DNA from 3 places in the Alteromonas sp. 5NW40-0090 genome. Region 1 is predicted to be linked to each of the others. Evidence: predicted binding sites of a transcription regulator. Region 1 holds the regulator's gene; each other region holds the start of a gene.
The links. The regulator sigma-54, encoded in region 1, starts transcription at its own class of promoters, with help from an activator protein. The targets are predictions, from matches to a motif close to GTTGGCACGNNNNTNGNNT.

Region 1 (10,546 bases):
CGGTTAGTACCGATGTAGACAGGCCCTCCCGGCTTGGATCGTCAGCGTTTGCACTCGTGACTACACCTTGGTGAAGTCTTACTGCATCGGCAAGATCATCCCTCACCACATCATAGCCCGCAGCTTCTCCGCCGCCACCCGCTGCACTAGCGGCAGGGCCTGGCATAGTAGCTGCGGTTTCTGTGTTTGCTTCTGTACCCGCATCCCAGGTCACTGTCGTGAACGTTTTTATATCACCAACCGCCATGTTGCTCACATTCGCAGCGTTTAAGCCGGTGAATGCGTCGTTGGTGTTGACCAGCATGGTCGTTACCGTAAGGCGCAGGTCGTCAGCATCGAGTTCTGGAACCACAAGAGTTAGTTCTGCGCCCATTGAGCGAGGACCCAATATGCCCCCAGAGTTTTGCGCATCCAAAAAGTCCGTGGAGTCCATGGCTTCAGTAATGACCATAGACGGGTCACCGCCTTCAGCCATTATTTCAATGCCCATGCTGGCTGGCTCGCCTTCATTAAATGAATGGAAGCCTGACTCATGCAATATGACGGCGGCAGGTGCAAAGGGCTGAGAGTAGGTTAAGTTGGTAATTTGTACGGTATAAACCGCTGAATTACCATTAATACCGTCTTGTCCGTCCGAACCGTCCTGGCCATCCGTACCATCTTGTCCGTCAGTACCTGCTTCCCCCTGCGGACCCGCTGGTCCTTGAGGGCCTGTATCACCATCGTCGCCGCAGGCAGCAAGAAGCGCTGAAAGCATCAATAATGTACTGAGTTTAATTATTGGATTATTCATCGTATTGGCTCCTTAAGATGCAGGAACAGTAATAACTACACGTGCTACTGGGTTCAACCAACGGTGTACGGTAGAGTCCAGATCACTGGCACCAGCGGCGCTATCAGTATCACCAAGCGCATTGCGGTGGATGTGTACTGGGCCATCTTCACCATCTTCAATTTCGCCATTAACGATTTGTGCACCCACACCCGTGCCACCTGTACCCAAATCAACAATACGAGTTGGCGCGCCGCCACCGGCAACACCCGGTACGCCATATCCACCCAGCGCGTTTCCGGTCCCAGCTTCAACAACATCTGTACGGGCACTATTTAATTCATCGTTAAGCTCAGTACCGGCGTCGTATGCATTAAGGTAATAAGTGTAGGTACCCGGCTCGGTTGGAATTTCAATACTGTCCATACCAACAAAAGCGTCGTTAGTAGGTATTAGCATGGAAAGTAGCGAAAGATATGGCTTGTCCATAGTATCGAAGGGATAGCTTAACGTAGCTTTCGGCGCGAGAAGTCCGCCAAAACGGTGCCACGTATTTGAACCATTGTCGGTATCAACAGGGCCGAGTAACGCTTTAAAGTTTGCGCCGCTTGAATCAGCATTTTGTTCGTCGTCAATAACACCAGCTTCAGCTAACCACGCTAAAGCTGACGACGCAGGTTGCCCAACTTCAAAGGCATCGACGGTGTCATCGTGAGCTATGACTAAGCGCGGCGTAAAACTCTGCGCCTGAGTCAGGTTGGTAATTTCAATGTCTAAAGTGACAGCTTGGCTTACTGATACTGCTGCTAGCGACAAAAGCGTTGTGCTAGCAAGTTTAGTGAATTTCATTTTATTGTCCTTATTTATGGCTTAAATCGCATAAAAATTTAGGGCAGTAAAATGTCCAATTCATCACAGAACTTTCACAAAACGCACACAGATTCGTCTCAATAAATAACAGTGCTGTTATAAATTCTGAATTTATATTTTTTATAAAAAAATTGTAATCACTGTGAAAGAAAACCACGAACGCACTGGTCTTGTTTTTTATTGGCGAATTAGGAGCGAGATATGATCCTTATCATCTACAGTGGAAATAAGTTTCAACAGAACATATCGCAATGCTTAAGTAAGCATAGCTTTCTTTACGACGCAGTCTCTAATTTTCAATCCGCAGAGTCGTTGCTTAAGGCGCAGCATTATTCGCTCGTTATTGTTGAGTCGCATGGAAATATTATCTGTCTTAATCGTATAAAAGGCCTTGTTGATACGAACCCAGAAAGTTGGGTGATGGCAGTGGAAAGTGACGCGATGACAGGCGATGTGGCCGACGAAGAGGTAGATGAAGCAAACTACTATGAAGTAGGCGTAGATGATTATCTATCAGGGCCATTTGATGCACGCATGTTTACTGCCCGTATTCGCTCCCATATGCGCAGAAGTATGCCTAGCCAAGCACATTTAAGACCATCTCAAGGTAGTGAAGAGCGCATCGAAATAGGACCCCTTAAAATCGACCAGCGATTTCATAGCGTGACCCTAAATGGCCAAGTGCTAACGTTAACTGCTAGGGAGTTTGCGCTACTGGATTATTTTTGTCGTCATCCAAACCAAGTTTTTTCTCGCAATCAATTGCTCAGTGAGGTGTGGGGCTATAACCACGAAGGCTACGAGCACACGGTGAATACCCACATAAATCGTTTACGTACTAAGCTTGATAAAATCAACAGCATTGAAAATGGTGGACAGCTAGTAGAAACCGTCTGGGGTGTGGGTTACAAGCTGAACGTCAATGGATATATAGCGAAAGCGCTTATTGCATAAGTGTTGGTTAGCTCACCCATGCCTTATCAGGCATGAGAGTTCAGAATTAACTTAAATTAGAAACAGCGTCGCAGTACCTAAGAAAGCAAAAATACCCACTACATCGGTTATCGTAGTTAAGATAACACTGCCAGCTAGCGCAGGGTCTATCTTAAGACGCTTCATGATCATAGGTAAGGTTGCACCCGCTAAAGCAGCCGCAATCATGTTTACCATCATGGCAAAGGCAATAATTACGCCCAGCATGTAATCTTGTTTCCATAACGCGATGACAGAGGCAATAAGCACCGCCCAAATGGCACCGTTTAAAAAGCCGATGGATATTTCTTTACTGATAAGCCATCGTGAGTTACTCGCGTTAACATGGCCTAGTGCCATACCTCGAATAACTAGCGTTAGCGTCTGATTACCCGCTACACCGCCCATACTAGGGACAATGGTATTTAAAATAGCTAACACAGCCAGTTGGCTCAGCGTTGCTTCAAATAGATCACTCACCATCGCAGCCATTAGCGCCGTCACTAGGTTTACCGCCAGCCACACCGAGCGTCGTTTGGTACTTTGCATAACGGGTGCAAAGGTATCTTCGTCGTCATCAAGACCCGCCATACTCATCATCGAGTGTTCCGCGTCTTCACGAATAATATCAACCACGTCATCAATGGTAATTCGGCCCACTAAGCGATGGTTTTCATCTACAACAGGTGCTGAAAGCCAATTATATCGCTCGAACAGGCTTGCCACTTCATCGTCTGGCATATTCACAGGAATCGCTTCAGATTCCTCGTCCATAACGTCAGACACTTTATCGTCGGTATCTGCGGTGAGTAAACGGGTAACCGGCACAATACCAACAAGGTTGTCAGTTCGGTTTACCACGTAAAACGTATCCGTATTCTCAGGTAGCTCGCCTTTTAAGCGGATATAGCGCAGAACCACGTCAATGGTCACATCGGGACGTAAAGTGATGGTGTCGGTGTTCATGATGAAACCAGCGGTTTCCTCACCGTAAGACAGCGCTTGCTCTGCGCGCACGCGATCTTGTGCATCCATCGAATCTAGAATATCGGCCAATACTGGCTCGGGAAGGCTGCTTAGCGTCTCTGCTAAGTCATCGGTATCCATCTCTTCAAGTGCGTCAACCACATTAGCTGGAAGCATCTTTGTAATGATACCGTTTCGAACATCGTCAGAAAGTTCTTCTAAAATGTCGCCGTGAAAGTCACCATCAATGAGCTCCCATAATTCGTCCCTTGTTCTGCTAGGACTAGATTCAAGAATGTGGGCGACGTCTGAAGGTGGTAATTCAAGCAGAAGCTTACGTACAGATACGAATTGACCGTTGGTCAACGCAGCGTTGAGTGCGCGTAACTGAGTTTGTACGTATTTAGAAACAAGCGCTTCTGCCATAAGGCGTTATTCCTACAAGCTAAAAGATGAACAATGCAGGCCATAGAGCCTAAGTGGGCGTAGAATATCGCAATTATGATGAGTCTGTCATGATAATTGCGTAGGTTTTGCGCAGGATTTTAAGATAACTGCGCTAAGTGTTGATTAATTGGTCAATGGATTGGGTAAGTAAGACTATTCGTCTTCGTTAAATCTGCCCTCAATCAGCTCTTCAATGGCTGCAAGTGCATCAACAGCATCACTACCGTCCACAATCACGTCTACCTGTTCACCTTGATGGCTTTCAAGCATCATTAATCCTAATACACTGCTTGCGTCTGCTTCTTTATCGCCTTTTTTTAAGATGATTTTAGCGTCGAATTGATTAGCCAGTTTAACCAGTTGGGTCGCCGCTCTTGCATGCAACCCTAACTTATTGACGATAGTTAGCGTTTTTTGAATAGTCATTACTGATTCAGCTCTCTATGGCGAATTTGAACATCAGGGTGTATTTCACTGAAGGTTTTCGACAAGGTCTGTGCAATATAGACAGAGCGGTGTTGGCCGCCAGTGCAGCCAATCGCTACTGTTACATAGCTTCTGTTATTGCGCTCTAAATGAGGCAACCATGTCGTTATTAAATTCTGAATTTGCCAAATGAACTTGGTCACTACAGGCTGCGATCCCAAAAATACTTCCACTGGTGCGTCTAATCCGGTCAGATGTTTAAGATCGGGCTCCCAATGGGGATTGGGTAAAAAGCGGGCATCAAAAACGTAATCCGCATCTTTTGGAATACCGTGCTTAAAGCCAAACGACTCAAACACAAGCACAAGGCGTGAGCTTTTCTTACCCAAGATACGCTCTCGAATTAACTCTGCCAGTTGGTGAATGGTAAGCTTATCTGTGTCTAAATATAAATCTGCGCGTTCTGCAATAGGCGCAAGTAGTGCAGACTCGGCTTTAATGGCTTCTGAAAGCGATTTATTAAGCTTGGCGAGAGGGTGAAGACGACGTGTTTCGCTAAAACGCTTAACCAGTACATCATCGCTCGCGTCGATGTAGACAATAGTCATCGACCACGAAGAGGGCAGGTAGTCTAGAATTTCTACCAAATCGTCAGGATTTTTAGGTAAGTTTCTCACATCGATACTTACCGCTACCTGATCATACTCATCAACAACAGTATGGGTTAGGGTCGGAAGTAAGTTTACCGGGATATTATCAACACAGTAATAACCTAAGTCTTCCAATGCGCGAAGTGCGACAGACTTACCAGATCCCGAACGACCACTGATTATTATCAGCTTCACCTACTTTCTCCCTAATACTCTGGTTTTATCACATACGCGTTGATTAATGAGGCGCCTACTAAACGGTTAATAGGCGCTTAATGTTTAACTTAATGCAGTTAGAATATCGTCGCTTGTCGTTGCACGACGTATCGCTTTAATCGTTTCTTTGTCGCTTAGTTTACCCGCCACGGTGGCCAGCGTTTGAAGGTGTCCTTCGGTTTGTTCCTCTGGAACAAGTAGCGCAAAAAAGATGTCTACGGGTTTCTCGTCAAGGGCGTCAAAGTCGATTGCTGGCGTGCTGGTTACAACAATGGCAATCACTTTCTCAAGGCCCGGCAGGCGTCCGTGGGGCAGGGCGATACCATTACCAATGCCTGTACTACCCATCCGTTCTCGAGCCATTAAGCTATTAAGTACCGTTGCCTGGTCAATGTTATCGTTTTGCTTGGCAGCGATATCAGCGATGATCTCAAGAATTCGCTTTTTACTATTACACTGAACCGCACACTCGGTGCGGTCCAGACTTACGATGGCTTGTATATCCATGCTCAATTAACTACTAATGTTTTTTCAGTTTTTCCTTATGCTTGATTACCTGCCGGTCGAGTTTATCAACCATGCTGTCAATCGCCGCATACATGTCGGTGTTTTCTGAGGATGCGAATACTTCAGCGCCACTTAAATGAACGGTCGCTTCGGCTTTTTGATTTAATTTTTCAACGTTCAGGATGACATGCACATTAGAAATGTGATCAAAGTGACGTTCAAGTTTGCTGAACTTCGTATCGACATAATTACGCAAAGAGTCGGTGATTTCGACATGATGACCAGTAAGGTTGATTTGCATATTTCGTCTTCCTTATATTATTAAGCCCGTTTAAATAAGGCTTTTGCGTTGGTTCGACGGCGGGATCGATAACGATTCCCGGTATTTTGCTATTGTTCGCCGAGCGACTTTTATGCCTTGCTCGGCTAACAATGAAGCAATCTTGCTATCACTTAGCGGCTTACTAGGATTTTCTGCGGCCACTAACTTCTTGATCAATGCACGAATCGCTGTGGATGAACACTCACCACCGGACTCGGTTGCAACGTGGCTTGAGAAGAAATACTTCAATTCGAAAATACCACGCGGCGTATGCATATACTTTTGCGTTGTCACACGTGAAATAGTCGATTCGTGCATATCTACCATTTCTGCGACATCATTTAGCACCATTGGTTTCATCATTTCCGGGCCGTGCTCAAAAAAGCCCATTTGCTGTTGCACAATGCAGTTGGCTACCTTCATTAAGGTATCGTTACGAGACTCAAGGCTCTTTATGAACCACTTGGCTTCTTGCATGTGTGAGCGGATGAATTGCGAGTCACTACTGTTTTTGGCACGGCGACTCATGGCAGCGTATTGCTGGTTTACGCTTAATTTAGGCAAACTGTCAGGGTTCAGCTCAACCACCCAACGGCCATTCTTCTTGGTTACAGAGACATCAGGAATAACGTACTCAGGCTCTTTAGTAACTAAAGCACTACCTGGGCGAGGATTCAAGGTTTGAAGCAAACGCATTGCCTCGCGCAGCTGGTCTTCTTTCAAGCGACTTTTTCGCATCAGGGTGCGATAGTCTTTGCTGCTGAGTAAGTCTGAATATTCTTCGATAAGTTGTTTCGCTTCTACAAGCCACGGCGTGTCTTCTGAAAACTGACGCAACTGCACCATAAGACATTCTTGTGGAGAGCGTGAGCCAGAGCCAATAGGGTCGAACATCTGAATGCGCTTAAGCACACATTCTATTTCGTCCATCTCTATCGGCTCTTCTAAATCGTCGTCATTTACCGCTTCTAAAATATCCTCAAGGGTAACCGTTAGATAACCGGATTCGTCGATAGAGTCGATGATAGCAGTAGCAATTGCGCGGTCAGTGTCTGAAAAGTGAGTGAGGCGCATTTGCCAAAGCAAGTGCTCTTGGATGTCTTCAGTGGTCTCACCTTGGAAGATTTGTTCATCATCATTAGATGGGCCAGGTGCAGGCGCAGAAGACGCGGAGTAATACTCATCCCATGTGCTGTCGATTGGCAGCTCGTCTGGAAGATCGTTTTTCTCTAGCGCATCGCCCGCTTCCAATGTATCACTTGAAGCAGAAGCCGTTGCTTCAGATGCACTATCATCATTATCGATGTTGTTCTTCTCTAGCTGTGCCTCGTCATTGCCTTCTTCCACTTCCAATAGTGGGTTTGAATCGAGTGCTTCTTGTATCTCTTGCTGGAGATCAAGCGTAGAAAGCTGCAGCAGTTTAATGGCCTGCTGAAGCTGAGGTGTCATTGTAAGTTGTTGGCTAAATTTTAGCTGTAAAGATGGTTTCATCTACGTCTTATTTAAATGCTCTAAATTGAATATACCAGAGCTAAACTGAAAAATGACAATTCGGTTACACAAACTATAGCCTGAATTGTTCGCCTAGGTATACATCCCTTACTTTTTGATTACTTAAAACCTGTTCCGCCGTTCCTTGCGCAATAAGCTCGCCATGACTCACAATGTACGCTTTCTCGCAAACATCCAATGTTTCGCGTACGTTATGGTCCGTGATAAGGATACCAATGCCCCTATCCCGAAGATGTTGTATTATCTTCTTTATATCATTAACTGATATTGGATCAACACCAGCAAATGGTTCATCTAACAAAATAAATTGTGGTTTTGCGGCCAAAGCGCGTGCTATTTCAACACGACGGCGCTCGCCACCTGACAAACTCATCCCCGTACTATTACGTATATGGTTGATATTAAATTCATCAAGTAGGGCGTCGGCTTCTTCTTCTTGCTGCTGTGAATTTAAATCTTTACGGGTTTGTAAAATAGCCATGATATTTTCATGTACCGTAAGCTTTCTAAAAATTGATGCTTCCTGTGGAAGGTAGCCTATGCCGCGGCGTGCGCGCTCGTGCATTGGTTGATGAGTGAGTTCGTTGTCGTCAATCTCAATCTTACCTTTATCTAGGTTTACCAAGCCGACAATCATATAAAATGTAGTGGTCTTACCAGCGCCATTAGGCCCAAGAAGGCCGACTATTTGACCCGTTGAGACAGAAAGACTCACATCGCGAACAACCTGTCGTGACTTGTAGGCTTTAGCAAGGTTTTTAGCACTCAAAGTAGCCATTGCTATTCATTGTCCTTGTTATCTTTCTTTGACGATGTTTTGCGAATAGTTTCCGGCGTAAATACCGTAGTTACCCGGCCTTCGCCATTTTTACCCGCTCCACCGGTTGCAAGTAATTGCTCGGTAATCATATCAAAAGTAATCTTGTCGCCTTGCACTTTACTGGTGTCCTGCTGTAGCTCAGCGCTGCCTGCCAGAGAGATGGTACGATTAGCCACTTCATAGCGTATCTCATTGGCCTTTGCTGACACTGGCGTACCGTCCTCAAGCGATTGAGAATAGCTAGCAGGGTTACCCCGTGCGATAAATATTTCTCGTCCGCTGCCGTCTGTAGCGATAACTTCGACCTCATCAGCCTTGATGACAAGCGAACCTTGCGTGATAAGGACGTCTTCTTTGTAAAGCGCAGTTTTGTTTTTACCGTCAATAAACTGGGTGTTCGACCCTATTTTGATGGGTTGTGAAAAGTCGTCTTCACTAGCAAGCACCGCACCACTAGCGATGGCAAGCATAAAACTAGTTGCTAGGGGAATAAGTCGTTTGTACATGATCTAAAAGCTCGTATTCTTGTGTGCGTAAGTTCGCGTTAAACCCATTACTTAAAATAAGGTACTGTGTACCCAGTATCTCAACGGGTTGATCAGATGTCATTTGTTTCGTGTCTAAATTTATCTGTATGTATTCAGTTGATAAACTTTTCACAAAATCATCGCTGGTTTGATTTTCTATAACAACGCTATTTTCAAGTTGAATCAGCTCATTGTTATAAAGCGTTCCTTCTTGTGCTGTTACAACCCAAGGTGATGAAGCGTTTTCCGTATACAAGGTGTACTTTGGCTGTTGAAATAAAACAAAACCCAGCTGGTCATAGTGTTCCATCGACTCTGCAAACACTTTGTGGTTCAACTCACCGTCTTGATTGTATAACGTAGTCGTTAGGTTCTTAGCCTTATATGCTGGCTTCAAGGCGTCATTTTCGCTACTGCCTTGAGTTTCAGGCTGCTCTTCCATCCACGTAGGGATGTACATCAAAAGCGCTAAGATAAATAGCGCCGATATACTTAAACCTAAGCGATTGAAGCCAAATAGGCTCATACACTCGCTCCAAAAATCTCGTTCGCCACCCCTTTGGCTTGCAAAATAGTGTCTGATATTTCTCGCACCGCACCAAACCCACCTGGAAGTGTGGTTATCCAATTGGCTTGTTTGGCGACGTAAGGGTGGGCATCGGCCACTGCAATTTTAACAGCAACATGTTGATACATACCTGTGTCAGGCATGTCATCACCTACCGCTGCAACTTCATTAGGCGCTAACTTCAGGCTTTGCATCAGTTCGCTCAGCGCGTCTGCTTTATTTTCTTCGCCTTGAATTATGTGCGCAACGTTAAGGGCTTTCATTCTATTTTCTACAATTGCTGAGCGTCGCCCTGTGATAACTGCGACATTGACGCCGTTGCTTACTAGCGCTTTTACGCCATATCCGTCGCGAGTGTGAAAGGCTTTAAGTTCTTCACCGTCATTGCCTAAGTAAATGCGGCCGTCAGAAAATACGCCATCTACGTCACACACCAGTAGCTTAATATGCGCTAGTTTTTCAAAAAGCCCTTTGTCTAGATCGGTATATAAGGTCGTCGTCATTCAGAGTACTCCTGCTTTCAGAAGCATGTGCATATTGAAGGCGCCAACAGGTTTGCGCTTGTCATCGGTGACCATCAGCGCGCTTATCTTGTGAGTTTCCATTAAGTTGAGGGCTTCAACAGCCAATTGCTCTGCGGTTGTGGTTTTACCGCCTTTGGTCATCACATCTTCTACGGTTACGCCGTGCACATCAATGCGTGCATCGAGTATTCGTCGTAAATCACCGTCTGTAAAGACGCCGGTCAATGAGCCATCAGAGGCTAATACACCAGTCATGCCAAGCCCCTTTTTAGAGATTTCTAAAAGCGCGTCAGCGACAGATGCGTTTTCACTCACTAGCGGGATGTCGCTGCCGTTAAGCATAATATCACTCACTTTGAGCAGCAGTTTTCTACCCAAGCTACCGCCAGGATGCGACAGCGCAAAATCATCCGACGTAAAGCCTTTTTGGTCGAGTAAGGCCACCGC
Region 2 (10,546 bases), on a different contig from region 1:
AAGAACTGACCATGCGGGCCGCCTGCTTCCATCGTTGCAAGCCATATTGCTGTATCTGCACCTTCTTCGGGAGTTTTAGGCGCGTCGCTGCCCCCCATTCGGGTATGTACCCAGCCTGGCGTCATACTGTTTACCGTTACATCAATCTGTTTGCCGTCAGCTGCTTCATCGACAACGGCTGCCATTTTAACGGTAAGGGCGTTAATTGCAGCTTTAGATATGGCGTAACTCAACGGGCCTTTTAATCCTTCAGCGAAACTTCCGTAGCTTGAACTTACGTTAATGATGCGCCCAAAGCCGCGTTCAATCATTTGTGGTAGCGTTTGCTGAATTAACGTTAATGGCGCATTAACATTAATTTGCATAGATTTGGCTAAGCTTTCAGCATTCACATCCTGCCATGAGGTATCGTCTAGTACCCCCGCATTATTTATAAGGATATCAATTGGGCCAAAAACTGCTTCAGCGCGAACGAAAGCATCAACGATGGCAGTCTCATTATCAAGCGGCATTTCAATAACATGTAGGTCACCTCCTACAATATCTTTTTTGACCTCTAGGCCTGACTCTTCATCACGGCAACCCATTAGCACTTTGTAGCCCTTGGAAAGCATTCCCTTCACTATTTCTAGACCTATACCTCTATTGCCGCCTGTCACTAATACGTTTTTCGTCATGCCAATACACTCCTTGCATTTACGTTTGAGCTTGCTTTACCTCAAACCGATTGGATAAATAAAAACACAGTGGAAAAATTACGCTCCACACTAAAGCGATATAAATATAAGAAAGCGTCATACTGGCACCTAACTCAACAGCGCCAAACTTGGCACCCGCGATATAGCTAAGTGGGGCGAAGATTGCTCCGGCAATTGATGCAATGACCATTCGGTCATTAAAGGCGGTTAAACTGTGATACACAGTACCTGCAAACGCAGCCCAAAGAAGACTAAGCCAGATGGGAATTGGCCAAAAGCTTACCAACACCTCTGACTGATTAAAAATGAATAGGCCTGTAAGCGTCAACAATGCGTCAATTACAGTGCCGAGTAAAAATACAGCGCTCATCAACTTAATATCTGATATACGCTTAGGGGAAACCCAAAGCCACAATCCAATTAACGCCAGTACCGGTATCACAGCGCTATTTTGATACAAAATGACTAGCCACCAAATTCCTTGGAACCAAGCAAAATTAGCAACTTTTATTACTGCAGTATTTTTCATCGCAAAAGCTCATATTTTCTATACCAACGCATACGTTTACTGCTAAGTGATAGTTCAAATAACGCGATACAAAAAGTAAACGAAAACAAACCTACGCCAGTATACATATGCCTAAAGTGTTTGCTTTTCTCACTTACAAAGGATGTGTTAATCGTGAAAATGGTGAAGTATTACGTACTCGGCGCATTAATGGCGTTAGCGCTAACGCTAACTGTGCCAATGGTTTTGCTAAAAGTGGTATTTGGTTGGACTGCGTTTTCGCTAATCGCGGTTAGCAGCGCTTACTTACTTAATATCCCAAGCTTGTTTCGCAAACGCGAAGATGGGTCGATCCCCTTTTATACTCGCTGGATTTTTGTCCCTTTCCTGCTGGGTTCGTGGCTTTACAATGAATATGCACGCAGAACCGATAAAGTCCCCCCACTACAAAAAATTGAGCCCAACCTATTTCTTGCGTGCCGAATGTCTAGCAAGCATGTGGGCCTGCTAAACGAAAGCGGTATTGAAGCAATCTTAGATGTAACCGCAGAGTTTGACGGCTTGGACTGGACTGCCTATCAGGAAGACTTTCGCTATTTAAACGTACCTGTACTTGACCATACCAGCCCGACACCAGAGCAACTGGTACTCGCAATCAATTGGCTAAATCAGCAGATATCTGAAGGTAAAAATGTAGTAGTACATTGCGCGCTAGGGCGTGGCCGCTCTGTATTAGTCGTTGCCGCTTTTTTATTGGCGAAAAACCCAAAACTGACAGTGGATGAAGCTTTAAGTCAAATTAACAAAATACGCCAAACTGCAAGGCTCAATAAACGTCAGTTAGCATCACTTCAAAAAGTAAGAGATGGCGGCTTGCTGTCACTACAGAAAAAGCTAACGCTTATTGTTAATCCCGTCGCAGGTGGTGGTAAGTGGTCTCAATACCGAGACGAAGTGCTTTCTAGACTTAACGAGAAGTTCAAAGTCACTGTTAAGGAAACCACGCCAGATATAGATGGCAAGGCACTCGCTGAACAAGCTAAGCAAGATGGTGCCCATATTGTTGTTGCATGTGGCGGTGATGGTACATTAACGGAGGTAGCCTCTGCGTTGGTGAATACCGACATTACCATGGGAATCATTCCCTTTGGTACCGCTAACGCATTAAGCCAAGTACTTCACGGATACATCAGTAAAGTCACCCCCATAAGTACCGCCTGCGACATCATAATAAAGGGTAACACGCTCTCTATTGATACGGCGCGGTGTAACGACAACGTTATGCTTTTAGTTGCAGCTGTTGGTTTTGAAGAACAAATGATCTCTGCTGCTGACAGAGAAGAAAAAAACATGGGCGGTCAGTTTGCTTACTTAAAAGGGCTTTGGAATGCTATTTCAAATAACGAAAATATGACTTTTGAGGTAGCTATGGATGATCTACCTGTCGAGACATTAGAAACACCAAGCTTTGTTATAGCAAACGCGGCGCCAATGACTACCGCACTTGCACAAGGTGCTGAGCCGCCAGATATAACCGATGGTAAGCTTGATTTAACTTGGCTATTGCCACAACCAAGTTCTGATAGACAGTTCGCTTCTCTAGCGGAACTGGTGTTAAGCCCGGCAGAAGCAAAAAAACAATCAGATTCAATACGCCATGAACGCGCAGCACGTATAACGTTAACATTCGACAAACCTACCGCATACGCTGTAGACGGTGAAATTTACGAGGGCGATAAACTCGTCATAGAAACATGCCCACGCAGTCTTACCGTACTCACTAATTTTGAAGAAAAGGATTAAATAGTACATGGCTCAAAAAAGTAACTTTGAAGAAATCTATGACTTTTTGAACGATAAGTTTTCTAATGAGGTCGAGTATTTACAAGCGGTACATGAAGTACTGAAAGATATCATTCCTATCTACAATGCGAATGAAGACTACAAGGCATTTGATATTGTAAGGCGCATTTGCATGCCAGAGCGCATTATCTACTTTACCGTTTCGTGGATGAACAGCGAAGGCATAATTGAAGTGAACCAAGGGTGGCGTGTGCAGCACAATTCAGCAATGGGCCCATACAAGGGAGGTTTACGTTTTCATCCTACCGTAAACCTTTCAGTACTTAAGTTTCTTGCCTTTGAGCAGTGTTTTAAGAATGCACTTACTGGCTTGCCCATGGGTGGCGGAAAAGGTGGCTCTGACTTTAACCCCAAAGGACGGTCAGACCGAGACATTATGTTGTTTTGCCAAGCATTCATGCGTGAATTGCAACGACACATAGGCGCGAACACCGATGTACCTGCTGGTGATATTAACGTAGGCGCTAGAGAAATAGGTTATCTCTATGGTGAATACCGTAGGTTAAACAATAGGTTCGAAGGTGTGTTAACGGGCAAGGGTTTAGAGTTTGGTGGAAGTTATGTGCGCACTGAAGCCACAGGTTTTGGCTTAATCTACTTTTTAGAAGCGGTTTGTAAACAACGAAATTCTCACATTGAAGGCAATACTATTGCAGTATCTGGTGCAGGAAACGTAGCGCTTCACGCGGCGCTCAAGGCGGTAGAGAAAGGCGGAAAGGTAATTTCGCTGTCAAATAGCCGGGGGCTTCTGCATGTTGAAGAAGGATTATCGGATACGGCATTAAAATGGGCGATTAAGAACCACAATAACCGAGATAATATCCTTGTGGACATGGCTGATAAAAACATGGGCAAATGGATAGCCGATAAAAAGCCGTGGCATTTAAAATGTGATATTGCTTTACCTTGTGCAACGCAAAATGAACTGCTTGAAGCGGATGCCAAGTTATTATTAGATAACGGCTGTAAGATGGTTTTAGAGGGTGCGAACATGCCTTGTGCAAATGAGGCGCAGGCCCATTTCTTAGAGGCCAAAATTGTTTATGTGCCTGGAAAGGCATCTAATGCGGGTGGTGTCGCCTTGTCAGGTTTAGAAATGAGCCAAAACGCCATGTTCAACCAGCGTAATGCGAACATACTTGATGACCAGTTATACGCTATTATGGAAAACATTCATCAGCGCTGTGTTACAGAAGGTCAAGGTGTAGGCGATGAAAACGATTATATCGACTATATGAAAGGCGCTAACATCGCAGCGTTTAGACGTCTTGCAGACGCCATGGTCGCACAAGGCGTGTAGCACGTTTACCACATATTCCATTCGATAAATTCACGACAAAACTGCCGTGAATTTATCGGTAAGTAACCTGTAAAATTTGCGTTTTCTCTACCCTACTGTAATCTCCCCATCCATCGTTGTACAAATTTTATTATAAAAATCATGAACTAACAGACCTTTTATTCATGGAACAAAAATAGCATTACCCATGGTGTGATTAACTTTTTAGGTATTTATAAGGAACCACCTATGAAAATTTTTGAAGCTTTACGCCAAGACCATGAGAAACAACGTTTATTGCTAAAAATTTTAGCTGAAACAAGTGGAGATACAGCTGCACGCCGTGAATATTATCAGGAGCTCAAGACTCAGCTTGAGAGTCATGCTATTGCTGAAGAGCGCCACTTTTATTCTCATCTTTTAGAGAAAGACGCCACCGTAGATTTGACCCGCCATGGTATTGCAGAGCATCACGAGATTGATGAATTACTTGCGAAGCTTGATGACACCGATATGAGTTCACCTGCATGGTTACGTTATTTAAAAGCACTTCAGGAAAAAGTGGAACATCACCTTGCTGACGAAGAACAAGAGTTCTTCCAGGTTGCGGGTAATGTGCTTAATGACCGCCAGAAAACAAAACTTGCTGATGAATATCAAAAAGAGATGAAACAGGAGTTAGACGACGAAAAACTAACGGCGTAACATAGCCTTGGTATCCATGGCGATAATATTCAGTCCGAAACGCGTCATAAAGTAAAAAGCCAGCTATTGAAGTTGGCTTTTGCATATTTAATACTTTATTGCTCTGTCACCTATAACGACTTACAAAAGCCTTTAGGTGCCTACTTTTTAGCGATGATGTAAACCGCGTGAATTACACCTGGGAAATAGCCAAGAATAGTCAATAGAATATTGATCCAAAAATGTGCGCCGATACCGACCTGTAAAAATACGCCTAGCGGTGGAAGTAAAATTGATAAAAGTATACGAATGATGTCCATAGTAAATTCCTTGTTTTTGAAGTAATTTCACAACTCAGTAGGCAAAAAACTCACACTTTGGTGAAAGTGTTCAGCCTGCGGAGCGATTTTCACGCTTCATAATGGTTGTTTGCATTTTAAATGCCATGTCAGCGTTGTTAAACGATTGAGCATCCCATTGACTCCAAAAATATAAATTTTTTGTAATAATAAAGCTATTCACCGAAAGGTGTATTTTGCAGCCAATCTTCTAGGTCTGGACGATTAAGAGGTCGACTGATGAAATAACCTTGCGCGATATCACACCCCCACTCTTTCAAGATTTCTAGCGAAGCAACATCTTCTACACCTTCTGCAACCACTTTTAAATTAAAGACACTTGCTAAACTAAGCACGGTGTGAACTATTTGTTGATCGTTCTCGTCGCTTGCTAAAGCAAGAATAAAGCTTTTATCTATCTTGATTGTTTTGACTGGTAGATTCTTTAAGTATGCCAATGAAGAGTAGCCCGTGCCGAAATCATCTATCGCAAAATGAAATCCACGGGCTGTTAGCTCATTTAGGTTCTCTATGGCAAGCGATGCGTCGGCAACCAAGTCACTTTCAGTAATTTCAAGTTCCAGCGCCTCAGGGGAGAGCCCCTCTTGCGTGAGCAAAGCAACAAGCTTACGCAGCAATACTTTGTTTTGTATGTCTTGAGTCGAGAGGTTCATTGCCACAGTAAATCCATATCCTTTAGCTCTGAAATAAGCTAAATCTGCAATAGTCTGCTGCATAACCCAAGTCGTGACCTGCTCAATCAATCCTGCTTGCTCAGCAATAGTGATAAACTCATCAGGAGGAACAAAACCAAGTGCACTGTTGTTCCAACGAATTAACGCTTCCATACTACAAACTTTCATGGTCCTTAAATCAACTTTAGGTTGGTAAACCATAGACAGTTCATTCTGCTGACTGGCAAGAGCACGTTTTAACTCTGTTGTAATAGCAAGTCGGCGGTTATATTTATCTTCCAAATCAGTTCGATAGCGAACACACCAACTGTCACTATGAATCGCTTCATCGGTGACTATATTCATTTTTCTGAAAAGTTCTTCAGAAGACTGTGCGTCCTGTGGGCATTCGATTATTGCCATAGCAACTTTCACGGGAATAGCGATTAAATTACTCTCAACAGGCTGTTCAAGTATGTACTTAAGCGTTTCTAGCTGATCATCATTAAGAGATTCCTGCGATATATATAAAATCTCACCGCCAGCAAGGCGCGCAGACGTGCCAGGCCAGCGCTGTAAACGCTCAGCTAACGCTTTTAACGTATTGTCGCCATTTGAATAGCCATACAGGTCATTAATAGTTCGAAACCCAATGACGGTAATAGCCACCACTTGAACAGCCCGCCCTTCTTTGAGCTCGGATTCGAAAAAGCCTTCAACATAGTTGCGGTTAAAAAGCCCCGTTAACACATCGTGTTCTGCTTGATAGCGTATATGCTTCTCACGACTCTTAATACTCGCCTGCATACTATCAACAGCATTAGCAAGCTCAGTAATTTCTTTGAGTTTCGATGGCGCTTCAAGTGTCGCACCATAGGAGCCCGAAGCCACCTTATTAACTGCTTTAACTAACTTAGAAACAGGCTCACTCACATTTCGTGCTAGTAACAGAGAAAGCCCCATAGCAACGAGTATTGCTAACAAACAAAAAGCTAATATGGTTAATTGAATACGAGTAAACGCATTAAACGAAGAGGTTACATCTACAGCTAGCGTAATCGCCATAGGCAAGTCCTGCTCAGAGCCGATACTTACCTGTCGCGCAAAATAGGTCAACTCGTTCTTGAAAGTGACATCTACCCAAGAGGGGTCGCGTTCAGATGAAAGTATTCGCTGAGCGTCTCCCTCATCTAACGTTGCCTTTATAACCTTATTTGAACCTGCTTCTGAAATGATAATTTCAGCATCTACAAGTTGTTTTAACTCGTTTAATAAATCGCTATCAAAATCAACACCAATAAGCATGTAATATCTGAGCGTTGGAATTTCTACCCGAATTAGATTTAGCTGCACCAAGTTGTTGTTAACAACAAAAAAGCCACTGTCTTGACCTTTAGCTACAAGTGATAAGCTACTTTCTACGTTTTGGCCAGGCTCAAATAAATCGCTATGGGTTGCAACTACTGTGTGATCTAAACTAACTAACGCAATGATGTTTGTATTTAAGCGTTCTGCGTAGCTTGTAAAAGCGGCTTCTATAGAGGGTATGTTTCCAGTGCCCACAGCGCGTCTAAAGTCGAAAGACCGAGACAGAACTTTTGAAACGCTTCTGATAACGGCTTGCCTGTCGGCAACGACTTTATCAAATACTTTTTCAGCCAAGAGAATGTCGTGATCAATATTTTGAACTACTAGGGTGTTGGCTGAACGCCAGACAGCGCCAATAATCAGAAGTGATGCTATTACAATACCTATCAGTAAGGTTTGAAATAAACTCTGACTTAGTGTTTTTTGCACTCTAGTGCCCCGTGAAGAATAGACTAAATTTTAAGATGCGTAAAACGATGACCAGCTAAAAGAATAGCTGAATAATAAAGATACGAACAGATATAACACCCTGTAATTTTTAGTTTTTAACGCTTTGTTACAATTATATCAAGGTCAACAGTTGTTTTGTTGGCTGCGTGTTCTTGCTTTCAAAAAGCCAAATAGAAAAAGGCCAGCAATTTTGCTGGCCTTTTTCTTTAATTGGTGCGGAAAGCGGGACTTGAACCCGCACGAGCTATGCTCACCACCCCCTCAAGATGGCGTGTCTACCAATTCCACCACTTCCGCGAAAACTTTGTTAGTTTGAACCTTCAGCGTCGTCAGACTTTGGTACGTCTGTTACATCGCTTTCAACAACAGGAACATCACTTTGAGCTGCATCTTCAATAACTGGTACGTCTTGATCAGCTGGTAATTCTACTGGCTCTTCTACTGCCGCTGGAACTTCTAGGTTGTTCCACTCATCTTCTGCGCTTTCACGGTTTGCAGTCATTGCACCCAAAGAAAGGCTAATTAAGAAGAACAAGCCTGCTAATATAGCGGTCGTACGAGTCATGAAGTTACCTGAACCTGATGAACCGAAAACAGTGTTTGAACCGCCTGAGCCAAATGAAGCGCCCATATCTGCACCTTTACCTTGTTGGATCAATACAAATCCAATAAGTAATAGCGCTACAATTAGGTATGCTACTAATAGCACTTCGTAAATCATAAATACCTCGTCAGTTTGCCGCTTGGCAAATTGAAATAAAATCTTCAGCTTTTAAACTGGCTCCGCCAATTAAACCGCCATCTACATCTTTCTGTGCAAATAGGGTTTCAGCATTATCTGGCTTAACACTACCACCGTACAAAATACGAAGGCCTTGAGCCAATTGTGCGTCTACTTTATTAAAGTAGCCGCGAATAAATTCGTGTACTTCTTGTGCTTGCTCAGGGCTGGCTGTTTTACCAGTACCAATTGCCCAAATCGGCTCGTATGCAATAACAGTTTTGCTGAGTTCGTCTACCGACATGGCGCTAACTAGTGCATCTAGTTGCTCGCCAACAAACGATTCAACATTACCTGCTTCTCTCACTTCAAGTGGCTCACCTACACAAATGATGGGTACGACACCTGAAGAAACACATTGCTTTGCCTTTAATGCAACAAGTTCGCTTGACTCGCCTTGGTCTTCTCGTCTTTCTGAATGCCCAACAATTGCGTAACCGCAACCTGCTTCTCTAAGCATTTCAACTGACAACTCACCGGTGTGAGCGCCGTTATTTAGATGACTTACGTTTTGAGCACCAATGTCAAACGAATGGGTTTCAAATGCGTGTAAAAGAAGTGAAGGAGCGCATATTACGATTTCCGAATCAGCTTTTACATTCGCCAGCTTTTGATTAAATTCAGCAACTAATGCCAAATTTCCGTTCATTTTCCAGTTGCCAGCCACAAATGGCTTTCTAAGATTTTTACTCACAACGCAGACCTTAGCCCTGTCTTCAAAGCGGGCGTGATATTAACTATTTAATTGAGAAGATACAAGCACAAAAAGCAAAATTTCCTGCTACGCCAACTAATTGGCGAGATTACGAACAGTTTCAGCAATATGCTCTGCCCATTTGTGAGATTGGCTTTCGTCATTCGACTCAACCATCACACGAATTAACGGCTCAGTACCACTTTTACGTAGAAGTACCCTGCCCGTTTTACCTAACGCAGACTCAGCCTCTTTCTTAGCATTTTGCACATTGCTGTGTGCTAAATAATCCACTTCTTGATTAGCGTATCGTACGTTAACTAGCGTTTGCGGGTACATTTCAAAGCCACTTGCTAAGTCGTGTAAGTCCATGTGCGAACGAAGCATTGCGGCAAGCACCTGAAGCCCAGCTACAATACCGTCTCCCGTAGAGCTCATATTAAGATTGAGAACATGACCCGAGTTTTCACCGCCAATAGACCAGCCTTTTTGCTGTAGCAGCTCCATCACATAACGGTCGCCAACATTACTTCTTGCGAAAGGAACACCAAGCTTTGACAACGCATTTTCAAGGCCTAAATTACTCATCAACGTGCCAACGACACCACCCTGCATCTTGCCGTTCTTAAGCGCGTCGCGGGCAATGATGTAAACAATCTGGTCACCATCTAACACGTTACCTAAATGGTCTACCATCATAATACGATCGCCATCACCGTCTAGGGCAAAGCCAAGGTCAGCGCCGGTCTCCTTAACCTTTTCAACAATCGCATCCATTGACGTTGCGCCCACACCGTCGTTAATATTTAAACCGTTCGGCGCTGTACCAAGTTCAATAACCGTAGCACCTAACTCTCTCAATACATTGGGGGCAATGTGATACGTTGCGCCATGTGCGCAGTCCACTACAATTTTTAGATCTGTCAGCGATAACTCTGAAGGGAATGTCCCCTTACAAAACTCAATGTAACGACCCGCAGCGTCGTTTATACGCGTAGCCTTACCCAGCTTATCAGATGCCACACATGTCATTGGGCGCTCAAGCATATCTTCAATCGCTAACTCGATATCATCATCAAGCTTAAAGCCTTGCGCTGAGAAAAATTTAATGCCGTTATCATAAAACGGATTATGTGACGCACTAATCACTATCCCTGCTTCTGAGCGAAATGTTTTGGTGAGATAAGCAATGGCTGGCGTTGGCATGGG
Region 3 (10,546 bases), on a different contig from region 1:
ATACTGCGCATGCACCCGATGCTAAGCAAACTAGGTTGCCCAATACCATTCCAAAGCAGTGATAAAGCGGTACGGGAATACAAAGTTTGTCTTTGTGTGTGAACCTCATTGCTTGTGATACTAACAACCCGTTATTTAGAATGTTTCGGTGCGTTAACGTAGCGCCTTTCGGATTTCCCGTGGTGCCGGAGGTAAACTGGATATTGATGTTATCATCCGCGCTAAGGTTCGATTCAATGGCCTCCAACTGAGATTGAAGCGCTGCCGTTGGTTCTATTTGCAATGCAGCAAAAGCCTGCAATCCTTCTACAGGCTTATCGCCAATTGTGTATACATGCTTAAGAGAAGGTAACTTAGCAAGCGTTAGTGGGCGCTTTGGCGTGTTCTTATCTTGGCTGTCTATTTCTGGCGCAAGCTCTTTCAACATGGCGACGTAATTTGACTGCTTGAATGACTGCGCCATGACTAAGTATTTTACGGCAACGTTATTAATGGCAAACGCTAATTCATCAGGACGATAAGCAGGGTTCAGGCATACCATGATCGCCCCGATCCGCGCAGTGGCCATCTGTACGATCGACCATTCGATATTGTTCGGAGACCATATACCCACACGGTCTCCAGGTTCTACACCGTTTACAATTAAGCCGCAAGCAACACGCTCTACTTCATACCAATACTGCTGATAGGTCCAGCTAACGTTTTGATGTTTTACAATGATCGCAGGGTTATCGCCATAATTGTCGACAACATTTTTGAAATGCTGACCGATTGTGAGCGACGTCAGTTCAGCGTCATCAGAGCCAGTAAACTCACTTTTCTGAAGAGGGAGTAGTGAGTTTGGTGTAAATTTTGATTCCATCATATCTTGCCTCCATGCGCGTACGCATCTGATTTATATATAAATAATAGAGTTGGCTGTTTCGGGTTTTGGTACCGAATAACCAATGGCAACAATTGCAATAAATGCTGAATACGCAACGAATAAAACAAATAATTCAATCTTTATTAACAATATTGTTGCAAACGGGTTTTGTCGACAAGATGTTAGTCGTATATGGCGTTATTCAACGATGAATTTGTGTGACTCGTCGTACACGCTGAAAGGAGAGTAATAACTAAAAGTGACAATGTATTTGATGTCTAAATAAATTTGTCTCGACTTTAATGAAACAAAAAAGCCTCCGACGAAGGAGGCTTCTTAAAAATGTTTACTTTACGAGTGGTGAGCGTCTATTCAGACTCAATACCTTCGAAGTATGCACGATATTCCATACGGGTAACGTAAGAATCGCCATTTTCATCCATCATCTCAAAGTCACCTTCGACATGTGCAACCTTTAACTCCTCGGCTGTAAGCTTACCGTCGCTGTCTACATCGATTTCAGTAAACTTATTGTCGGCTGTAGCTGACATCTCGGTGCGAAGCTCCTTATTCTTCTCTGATATCATTTCACCGTCAGCTTTAGAGAATAATTCAGGATTGCCCTTTTCCGAGAGTAGAGCGTCATTGCTGCCTTCAGTTTTCACCTGAGTAATGATGTCGTCGCTAAACATAGAGGGTTTGTCATCAACAAACTTGTTGAATTCAACACGGCTAATCATGCTGTCACCATCGGTATCCATTTTTTCGAGAAGCTTACTGTCAATAACACCAGAAGACTCAGAACCGACGATATAGCCGTTTCCATCCTTATCCATTGCGTTAAATCCCATAGAGATCTTCTCTTCGTGGTGGCCTGCTACGGCTGAAGCAGATAATGTTGCAGCAATAACAGCACTGGTAATCATACTTAGTTTTGTGATCTTCATAATCAAATTCCTTCTGGCTTTTACAGTGAACTTGGGCGCTCAATTGCCCTAACCACTAGGTCCACAGACCTCAACACAGGTGCAGATTAGAAGTAAGTTTCAATCTGACACCGCTAATGACTTACGTAATTCATTATTCATTGAATGTGCCAAATGCATAACTAACTGATTTGATGAGGTAATAAAATTTTAAGGCGAGGATTTTAATGTTATTGCTATGTTAAATTGTCGCAGTGTTTGCAAGATCTTCATACGTCAAACTTAAGCTGATCTCAGATATAGATAGAACCCCATTAATGAGATTAAAACAGCGAGAGTTGATCGTTCGCTATTGTCTCGAAATGTAGGCCAATAAGAGGCAAGATACTATCGGCAATGGGCTGGATTTGCTTTTCAATATAGTGGTCATATTGAAGGGGGGCCGTGGCGGTTTCTACGGTTTGAGGGCCCTGTACTGTAATGAAATAGGCAATGGTCGTATTAAACTGATAGCGAAGTGGCAACCCCTGTTCTTTATAGTACTCGTCCGCTAATCGCGCTGCCTTTACGTGGGGAGGCAGCGACTTTGTATACGACGACAAAGGCTTTCGCAGCCGCTTTTTATAGATCAAAGCGTGGTCCATTTCACCGGACTTTATCGCTGCTATCGTGCTATTTATGTAGTCTTCAACAGGCTGTCCGGTGAACACTTTTTTGTACAGCTCGTACTGGAAGGTTTTAGCTAGTACCGTCCAATCAGAGCGGACATTTTCTAAGCCTTTAAAGACAAGTTCACCGCCCTTCATTCCTGCGTAACGTTTTTTGCTGCCTTCGGAAGAGCCTCGGATCGTCGGCATAAAAAACGTAGAAAAGTGAGATTCAAACTCAATTTCTAAGTGGCATTCAATGTCGAACTCACTTTTTAGTAACTCAGTCCACTTTCGATTAATAATGCTAGCTAGCTCAAGTCCAGTTTCTGACGGCGAACCCAGTGCATCATTCCCTTCTACATGAACAAATGTTGAGTCGGTATCACCGTAAATGACCGTATAGCCTAGTTCTTCAATCCAACCCGCAGTGGTTTGCATGATCTCATGACCCCGCAGCGTAATAGAGCTAGCCAGGCGAGGATCGTAGAAGGGACAGCCGCCACTACCAAGGACACCATAGAAGGAGTTCATTAATATTTTGATGGCCTGAGATCGCGGTGCGTCTTTCTGTTTTTTCGCCTCGTCGCGCTGAAGCCATAGGTTTTCAATGATGGAAGGCAGAAAATGAGACTCGCGGCTAAATACTGCACCTTTAAAACCTTCAATCGCCGTGTCGGGGGACTTAAGCCCTTCTGCAAGTCCCAATGGATCGATTTTAAATGTACGAATTATGGAAGGATACAAGCTCTTAAAATCGAGGACTAAAACATCTTTATATAAACCTGGCTGGGAACGCATGACATAACCACCAGGGCTAGCCAAGCCTCCATTTTCAGGTCTTACCCCCGCGACATAAGATTTGCGGTGCAGCTTAGGCAAGTACACATTTAAAAACGCAGCCACTGAGCCGCCGGGGCGGCTCATATCTAAGCCGGTAAGAATACTGCGCAGCGCCAGAAAATCGATAAATTGAGTTTTATCCTGAATGCGGTTGACCAGTTCCGTATCTTTAAAGTTATAGTTAGCGAGTGCAATAGGGTCGCTATGATAAAGACGCTTTATCGCTTCAAGCTTGTCTGCAGCCTGAATAAGCTTATTTTCGCCAAGCAGTTCTTCAGAAACGTGATCGAGTGAGAACGACTCGAATTGATAAGTCATTGTTTTTAGTGCTTCGATACCATCAATAACGCATCGTCCTGGCACATCAACAAGGGTTTGATCCTCCCACTGTCTTACAGAAGCCTCTCTGCCATGGCGGCCGATGGCATACTTTAGCGAGTTAGCCCTAGCGCGGCGTTCGAGTACCGCCATGTCGAACTGCTTAACGTTCCAGCCTAAAATAATATCTGGGTCGTAAGATGTCAGATACGAAAAAAATGCCTCTAGCAGCGCCTTTTCGGACTCAACGGTGATAAGTTCATATGCACTGCCTTTTTCTCCAGGCAATGATTGCCCAACAAAATGTGGTGGGCATAGTAGCAGCACAACGTTGAGTTCTTCACCGGCTAACGCAATGCTAAAGAGTTCTTCATTCTCATTGCATTCGATGTCTATGCTAAGTGATGTAAATGTGGTTCTGAATTGACAGGGTCTGATTTGCGCATTTTCTATAACGATTTGTGACGTATCGTCGAAATGTTGCGGGGCCAGGAATTCCACCGCGCCATACACAAAGCGCTCCATTAAGTAGCGATCGGCAACGCGAATATCGGCTTCGTACAATACAATACTGCTTTCCTGCGCATGCTGGCGAAGCTGATGCATGTGTGATTCGGTTGCGGTTTTTACTGTCGCAACAGGAACTTGTTCCAGCGTGTGAAACCCGTCATCTGAAATACTGATCTTTGCTGAAATACGCTCGGCTATATTGCGTAAATCATTGGCGTGATCAACAGATACAAAGCAAGTGGGGTATTGGGGTGAAGAAATTAACCTAGCGGTGCTACTGAGCGTTTTTACCCATAGCTCAACATACACCTTGCCTCGCCGGGTAAACGTACCTTTATTGAGTATGAACCCTTGTTGTATTGTTGAGGCTGACATGAATCTGATTTACTAACCGGCTTTGTTGACGTTAATTTCTTTAAATAGCCTCATGGGCGTGTACGTTTTATAAACTCGCATTACCATTATCTGTTCAATAACTGGCGCAAAGGTGCAATAAAACTGCGCTACCACTGTGCACGAGAAACGGCAGTAGGCGTAGTATAACGTTTGTTATCACCTACTCCTATAGATCTCTATTCGACAGATATGTTTGTTTTTGTATGCAGCGCGAGTTAAAACGAAAACGTACAGTCTTTGTGCGGGTTAGTTCATGCACGATAGAAAAGGTGAGGGCGATATGGAATATCTATTCGATAAACAGGTAGAGCCGGGCGAGCTAATAGAAGTGGCCGATGGTGTTCTTTGGCTAACAATGCCGCTTCCGTTTGAACTTGACCACATAAATTTGTATCTGATCCGCGGTGAAGGCGGTTGGGTGGTCATTGATACTGGCATAGGAACGTCCACCACCAAAGCGCTGTGGGAGCGTATATTCAAGCAATTAGACGGGCCAATAGTTGGTGTCATCGTTACGCACTTACATCCCGATCATGTGGGGTTAGCGGGCTGGATAGCCGACACGTATAACGTCCCCTTCTATATGTCTCAAACTGAGTATTTTACTGCCAGAGCGTTTGCGGCAGGAAGAAATGGCGCAACTAACGAACGGGATGTGCAATATTACCAGCGAGCAGGTTTAGACGAATCTATGATCGACAAGCTTACTTCTGGTGAAGGCAATGGCTACAGCAGCGTTGTTTCACCACTACCTATTAGCTACACTCGTCTAAAACATGGGATGACGCTATCGCTTGGCGATAACGAATGGCAGATTATCATTGGCCGCGGCCACTCTCCTGAGCATGCGTGCCTTTACAATAAGCAAAAAAATATTCTCATTTCGGGCGATCATATTTTGCCGATTATCACGCCAAACATTGGCGCCTACTCAACAGAGCCTGATGCCAACACCTTAGACGACTACCTCAGCACGCTGCCGCAATTTAAAAGCTTGCCGATAGATACGACAGTGTTACCCGCCCACAAGCTACCCTTTATCGGCCTGCATGAGCGAGTAGATTCGCTTATTGCTCATCATCACGAGCACCTAAAGGCTCTGTTAAATGCGTGCGAGCAACCTCAAACGGTCGCAGAGCTATTACCGGTTATGTTTAAGCGCAAGCTCTCGAGCCGAAACATGGTGTTTGCAGTGGCAGAGTGTTTGTCTCACCTTAATTACTTGCTTAACGAAGAGGCCATTTCGCGGACGTTAAACAGCAAGGGTGTATATACATTTAAAGCCTGTGAAGTAAAAAAGCTTGCCTGTTAGCTCAGTCAGAAGACATACAAGCAGAATAAGTATTATTAACGTCTCACTCTGAACTGAGTAACCGTTGCTAGGCCGTTTGAGGGTTTTCCGCTTCGTTCTTCTCACTACCTTCGTCAGTAGATGCCTCAGCCGTGGGCTGTTTAGGTATAGTAATTTCTACTACGGTCCCTTTTGCCTCTTTACTGCTAATCGATATTTTACCCTGATGTTGTTCTATAGCAGTGTAAGCCACAGAAAGGCCCAGCCCTTGACCTTGCCCTTCGGGTTTTGTAGTAAAGAAGGGTTCAAAGACTCGCTTTAGATTTTTTGTAGGAATACCGCAACCCGAGTCCAGTATTTTGATGGTCACTGTCTTAGGGGACTCAATAACTGTAAGCTTGATGAAGCCCTTTTCTTCTATAGCCTGCGCAGCATTTATCATGACATTCATTAGCGCCTGCTTCAACGGCCCGGGGTTCCCCATTACTTCCACTTTCTCCTGCTCACATTCAAACCTATACTTAGGCGCGCTGTACTGGGCGGAAATAAGCGTGATCAGCTGGTGACACACGGCGCAGATATCTACTATTTGCACGCCTTCGGTAGTCTCCAGCGAAAAGTTCTTAAGGTTTTCGACGATGTCTTTTACGCGGGTAAGACCGTCTGTAGACTCGGCAATTAGCTCAGTAATATCGTCCTTTAACAAGTCGTAGTGATTAGACTCAAACAGTGCGTCGATCTGTTCTTTGAGCTCGTCGGTGAAGTGTTCGAGTTGTCCTTGAACGCCATCACAAATTGCAATAAGGTGAGTTGCGTATTGCTCAAGTGTATTGAGGTTAGCGTTCACAAAACCAATAGGGTTATTAATTTCGTGGGCGATACCTGCCGCTAGCTGCCCGGTAGAGGCCATTTTCTCAGCTTGGATAAGCTGGCTTTGCGCAGTATCTAGCTTGCGAATAAGCTTTCTTTGCGCTTCGTGCTCTTTTTTTAGCGCTTCGGAAAGCTTTTGCTGTGCTCTGAAATAACTCGCTTGCGCGGTGACATCTTGAAGAAAGATGCACGCTAGCTTTTGCCCCGATTTTTTGTCTTTAATGGGCAAGATTTCCATATTCTGATACATCTGTGTTTCTTCACCGGTTATGGGGCGAGAGCTTTTAAAGGGGAAGATATGTGGTCGTTGCTCCCAATAGCTAAAACTTGGGTGCTGTAGGACAAATACTGATTTTAGCCTGCGTTTTAGAAACTTACCTTGTCCTTGAAATAACTCAACGACTGGCGTTTCTTTATAGCTGTCGCGCATACTGTGAGGAAGTCGATCTAAAAAGAAGTCATTCAGGTAAACGACGTTAAAATTCTCATCGACTATTCCAATTCCGACAGGTAATTTACCTACCAGCTGTTCAAACATTATGCGAGTAACTCATCCAATGTGTCTTTCATGCGTGCAAGAGATTCATCGTCTAAGCAGAAAACAACGCGCATGCTAAACGACGAGATCGCGATAATAAACTGCACTTCCATCACTAAGCTGTGCTGCCATTGCAACTCATCGAAGTTTGCTTTATCGGGCAAGAATAACGTGGGCATGTTCAAATTAGTGGTAAGTTCCAACTGGTCGGAAAGACCCGCTAAACATGCGCCCGCTAAGATATTGCAAAGCTCTAAAATAATTTCTTGAATGTCTTCCTTGCTCAGTGGTTCTTCATAGTCCATTAACGTAGCGACCTCACTTAAACCAGCTTGAGATAGCACAGACATAACTTCACCGTGTACATCCCCCAAAAAAGACTGACGAGTATAGAAAGCATCTTCAGTTTCAAACAGAAGGCTGTAAAGCTGAGTGGGGGTGACGGCTGAAATTTTAGGTATAGAAATATCGATTTTGGTTTCAATTAGTTGAGCAAGTGAGTTTGCAGCTTGCCCCATTGAAATGTTTAGCAGTTCTTGAAGGGCATCTCTTTGCTCTTCGTCCAGTGGTAGTACAATGCTCATAGATACCCCAGCTCAAACAACGCCATTGCCAACTCTTCTTTATCTAAAGGCTTACGAAGAAAGCGTTTGGCACCAAGCGACATAACAATTTTCTGTTTTTCAGGCTGAAAATCAGCACTTATTACTATCACGTTTGGCATGTTAGGTCTTGCACGTAAAAACTCTAGCACTCCAACACCATCTACCTCGGGCATGGTGAGGTCTAACAGAATAAGTCCAAATTCGATTTCGGAAAGTGAATTTATCGCTTCTTGTCCGTTTGTTGCCTCGGTTATATCGTACTCCAAGTCTTGAGGGAGCGAGCGAATGACGCTGCGCCTCGACAGCTTCGAATCATCAGCAACTAGTACAGAAAGTGACATTTACAGCCTCCTTGAGCGGCATTTACTGTTATGCCTTTTTAGTAAAGTATGTGCAACTTTTGCGTTACTGCAACAATACCTTCAAAAATTATTGTTGTAGTCATGCTCTACACTGCTTATTAGATGATTTCAGTATATGACAAAGGTGACTTTTGTGCGTATTAGACTTTTAGTTGAATTAACAGGTTGCAGGAGTACGAAGAAGATGGAGAAGACGAGTCGGCGTGTATCGATGCTGACACACGCCATTGATATTTAACTTTTTTGCATTGACTGCATTTTTTCTAATGCGGCGGGCATGGCATCAACATAACGTTTAACGTCAGCAATTTTGCCCATGCTCACTCGTGACCAATTATCGTAAGTACGATAAATACCTCGTATAAGAACGTCTTTTTCAGCCATAGCTTGACGGAAATATTCGGCGTTGCCGTCACCTAGATTCACAAAAATAAAGTTAGTACTTGAGGGGAGGGCTGTCAAACCATTCGCTTTAACGGCATCCATAACCATGGATTTTCCTTCGTAAATTTTTTCTTTTGAAAACGTTAAAAACGCATCGTCATTGTAGCTGGCAATTGCGGCCGCAAGGCCCGCTTGGTTTAATGTATAACCGCCCATACCGTAGCGATTAATCCACTCGGTATTTTCCTCTGACGCGATTAAGTAGCCTACTCGCATACCAGCCAATCCATAAATCTTTGAGAAGGTTCGGGCTACAATCACATTGTGACCGGCTTTAACAAGTGGAATCATGGAATGCTTAGGTGGCTCATCGATAAGTTCGTTATAGGCTTCATCAACTAAAACCAGTGTTTTCTTAGAAGCTTTTATACAGAATTCGCGAAGCTTGATTGGGTCGAGCACTTTTCCCGTTGGATTATTCGGATTACAGATATGTACCATGCCAATTGAATCATCAATAGCGGCATACATGGCGTCAAGGTCAATATCGAGATCTGCTGTATTGGCAACCCTTACTATTTCTGGTGCACCTTGTTTTTCTGGTGCTTTAGACGTGGTATCCCAAAAGAGGTCTGGCCCAAGAATTTTTCCGTTTTTGCTGGCTGCTAGGGCTGCATAGGAAAGAATGGGGCTTGAACCGGCGCTCAAAGAAATGTGCTTTCTAGTTATGCCATAGCGCTCTGCTATCATATCTAACAGTGTCATAGCGGCAGGGTAAGCGTAGTAGGCTCCACCTTGAGCCGATGCGATAGCAATCGCTTCCAAGGCTTTTGGACTGGGGCCGAAAGGGTTTTCATTAGCATTTAATTTCGCCACGCCCGGTTTGGGTCCATACGTGACCGACGCCGCTTCACTTGCGGCTGCACTGGTAGATTGAGCACTTACCAAGTTGGTGAAGCCTGTCGCACCTATCGCAGAAGCTGCAACCGAGCCACCTAAAAATAAACGTCTTGAACGGTTATAACTCACAGATATTCTCCTTTTTATTTTAAATGGCTTTATAGAACATTGCGCTAGAAACAATGACGAGATAAATGCCAAACAATCGTTTTAGCTTCTTTTCACTAAAGTTATGCGCCATCTTCGCTCCAATAGGTGCCGTAAAAATTGCCCCTATACTGATAGCAATAAGCGCTGGGATATTGATATACCCTATAGTGCCAACAGGTAGAGAGGCGGTGTCTGGGTGTTTCATAAATAGAAAACCGATGGCCCCAGGTAAGCCAATTAAGAAGCCCACACCTGCGGCAGTTGCCACGGCTTGTTGTATAGTGCGCTGACACATCACCATGGTGATAACCGTTGGAGTTCCGCCGCCTATTCCAAGCAGGGCTGAGAAACCACCCAGTACAAATGCTAAAACTGCTTTTCCTATGCCTTTAGGCATATTGAAAACAAGACCAGGGCGTACAACGAACTCTGGGAAAAGAAAATACACCGAGTAAAGCAGTACACCCGCAGCGAAAACTACGGTTAAGCCGTTTGCACTAGAGTTGTTAGCGATTAGCAGTCCTCCGCCAACGCCAAGAATAAGCCAAATACTCCAAGAACGGAGAATATCGAAATCTACGGCGCCTTTGGCGCGATGAGCCATAACGGAACGTGCACTGGAAACGACAATAGAGGCTAACGATGTGCCTATAGCAACTTTTACCAGCGCTTCAGAAGGAGGGGTAAAAAAAGGAAAAACAGCGAGTAGAGCAGGAACAACAACGAAACCTCCACCATTGCCGAACAGCCCTGCAGTGATACCAGCAATGGCGCCGGTGATACACAAGGTAACTACAAACCACAGTAGTTCTATTTCCATTGACTTTTTACTCCACACATTACAGCTTTGAACATTGAATGACCTTTAATTTTTTACTTATATACCGTTGTTAAAATAGGCAAACACCGGCCTAAGCCGGTGTGTGATAACCTCGATTAAA

Region 2: a site for sigma-54 is predicted at 4,533-4,551, ahead of AC27KT_RS07545 (hemerythrin domain-containing protein). Genes of this name have one in related genera too.
Region 3: a site for sigma-54 is predicted at 1,948-1,966, ahead of AC27KT_RS09905 (EF-hand domain-containing protein). Genes of this name have one in related genera too.

What each region holds. Positions count from the first base shown of each region.
Region 1 is NZ_BAAJLT010000008.1:234,321-244,866, forward strand. It holds gene AC27KT_RS11965 (spondin domain-containing protein) at 1-793, opposite strand, end outside; gene AC27KT_RS11970 (spondin domain-containing protein) at 806-1,621, opposite strand; gene AC27KT_RS11975 (response regulator transcription factor) at 1,844-2,596, shown strand; gene mgtE (magnesium transporter) at 2,648-4,006, opposite strand; gene AC27KT_RS11985 (HPr family phosphocarrier protein) at 4,181-4,453, opposite strand; gene rapZ (RNase adapter RapZ) at 4,453-5,298, opposite strand; gene ptsN (PTS IIA-like nitrogen regulatory protein PtsN) at 5,383-5,826, opposite strand; gene hpf (ribosome hibernation promoting factor) at 5,840-6,127, opposite strand; gene AC27KT_RS12005 (RNA polymerase factor sigma-54) at 6,158-7,639, opposite strand; gene lptB (LPS export ABC transporter ATP-binding protein) at 7,713-8,438, opposite strand; gene lptA (lipopolysaccharide transport periplasmic protein LptA) at 8,441-8,986, opposite strand; gene lptC (LPS export ABC transporter periplasmic protein LptC) at 8,955-9,533, opposite strand; gene kdsC (3-deoxy-manno-octulosonate-8-phosphatase KdsC) at 9,530-10,078, opposite strand; gene AC27KT_RS12030 (KpsF/GutQ family sugar-phosphate isomerase) at 10,079-10,546, opposite strand, start outside.
Region 2 is NZ_BAAJLT010000005.1:71,521-82,066, reverse strand. It holds gene AC27KT_RS07565 (SDR family NAD(P)-dependent oxidoreductase) at 1-677, opposite strand, end outside; gene AC27KT_RS07560 (DUF2878 domain-containing protein) at 697-1,227, opposite strand; gene AC27KT_RS07555 (diacylglycerol kinase family protein) at 1,381-3,009, shown strand; gene gdhA (NADP-specific glutamate dehydrogenase) at 3,017-4,369, shown strand; gene AC27KT_RS07545 (hemerythrin domain-containing protein) at 4,598-5,053, shown strand; gene AC27KT_RS07540 (YqaE/Pmp3 family membrane protein) at 5,194-5,352, opposite strand; gene AC27KT_RS07535 (EAL domain-containing protein) at 5,547-7,841, opposite strand; tRNA gene AC27KT_RS07530 (tRNA-Leu) at 8,074-8,159, opposite strand; gene secG (preprotein translocase subunit SecG) at 8,170-8,583, opposite strand; gene tpiA (triose-phosphate isomerase) at 8,594-9,337, opposite strand; gene glmM (phosphoglucosamine mutase) at 9,434-10,546, opposite strand, start outside.
Region 3 is NZ_BAAJLT010000007.1:940-11,485, forward strand. It holds gene AC27KT_RS09900 (AMP-binding protein) at 1-865, opposite strand, end outside; gene AC27KT_RS09905 (EF-hand domain-containing protein) at 1,234-1,812, opposite strand; gene AC27KT_RS09910 (DNA polymerase II) at 2,115-4,484, opposite strand; gene AC27KT_RS09915 (MBL fold metallo-hydrolase) at 4,786-5,817, shown strand; gene AC27KT_RS09920 (sensor histidine kinase) at 5,885-7,204, opposite strand; gene AC27KT_RS09925 (chemotaxis protein CheX) at 7,204-7,788, opposite strand; gene AC27KT_RS09930 (response regulator) at 7,785-8,150, opposite strand; gene AC27KT_RS09935 (pyridoxal phosphate-dependent aminotransferase) at 8,406-9,584, opposite strand; gene AC27KT_RS09940 (sulfite exporter TauE/SafE family protein) at 9,604-10,425, opposite strand; gene AC27KT_RS09945 (TonB-dependent receptor plug domain-containing protein) at 10,542-10,546, opposite strand, start outside.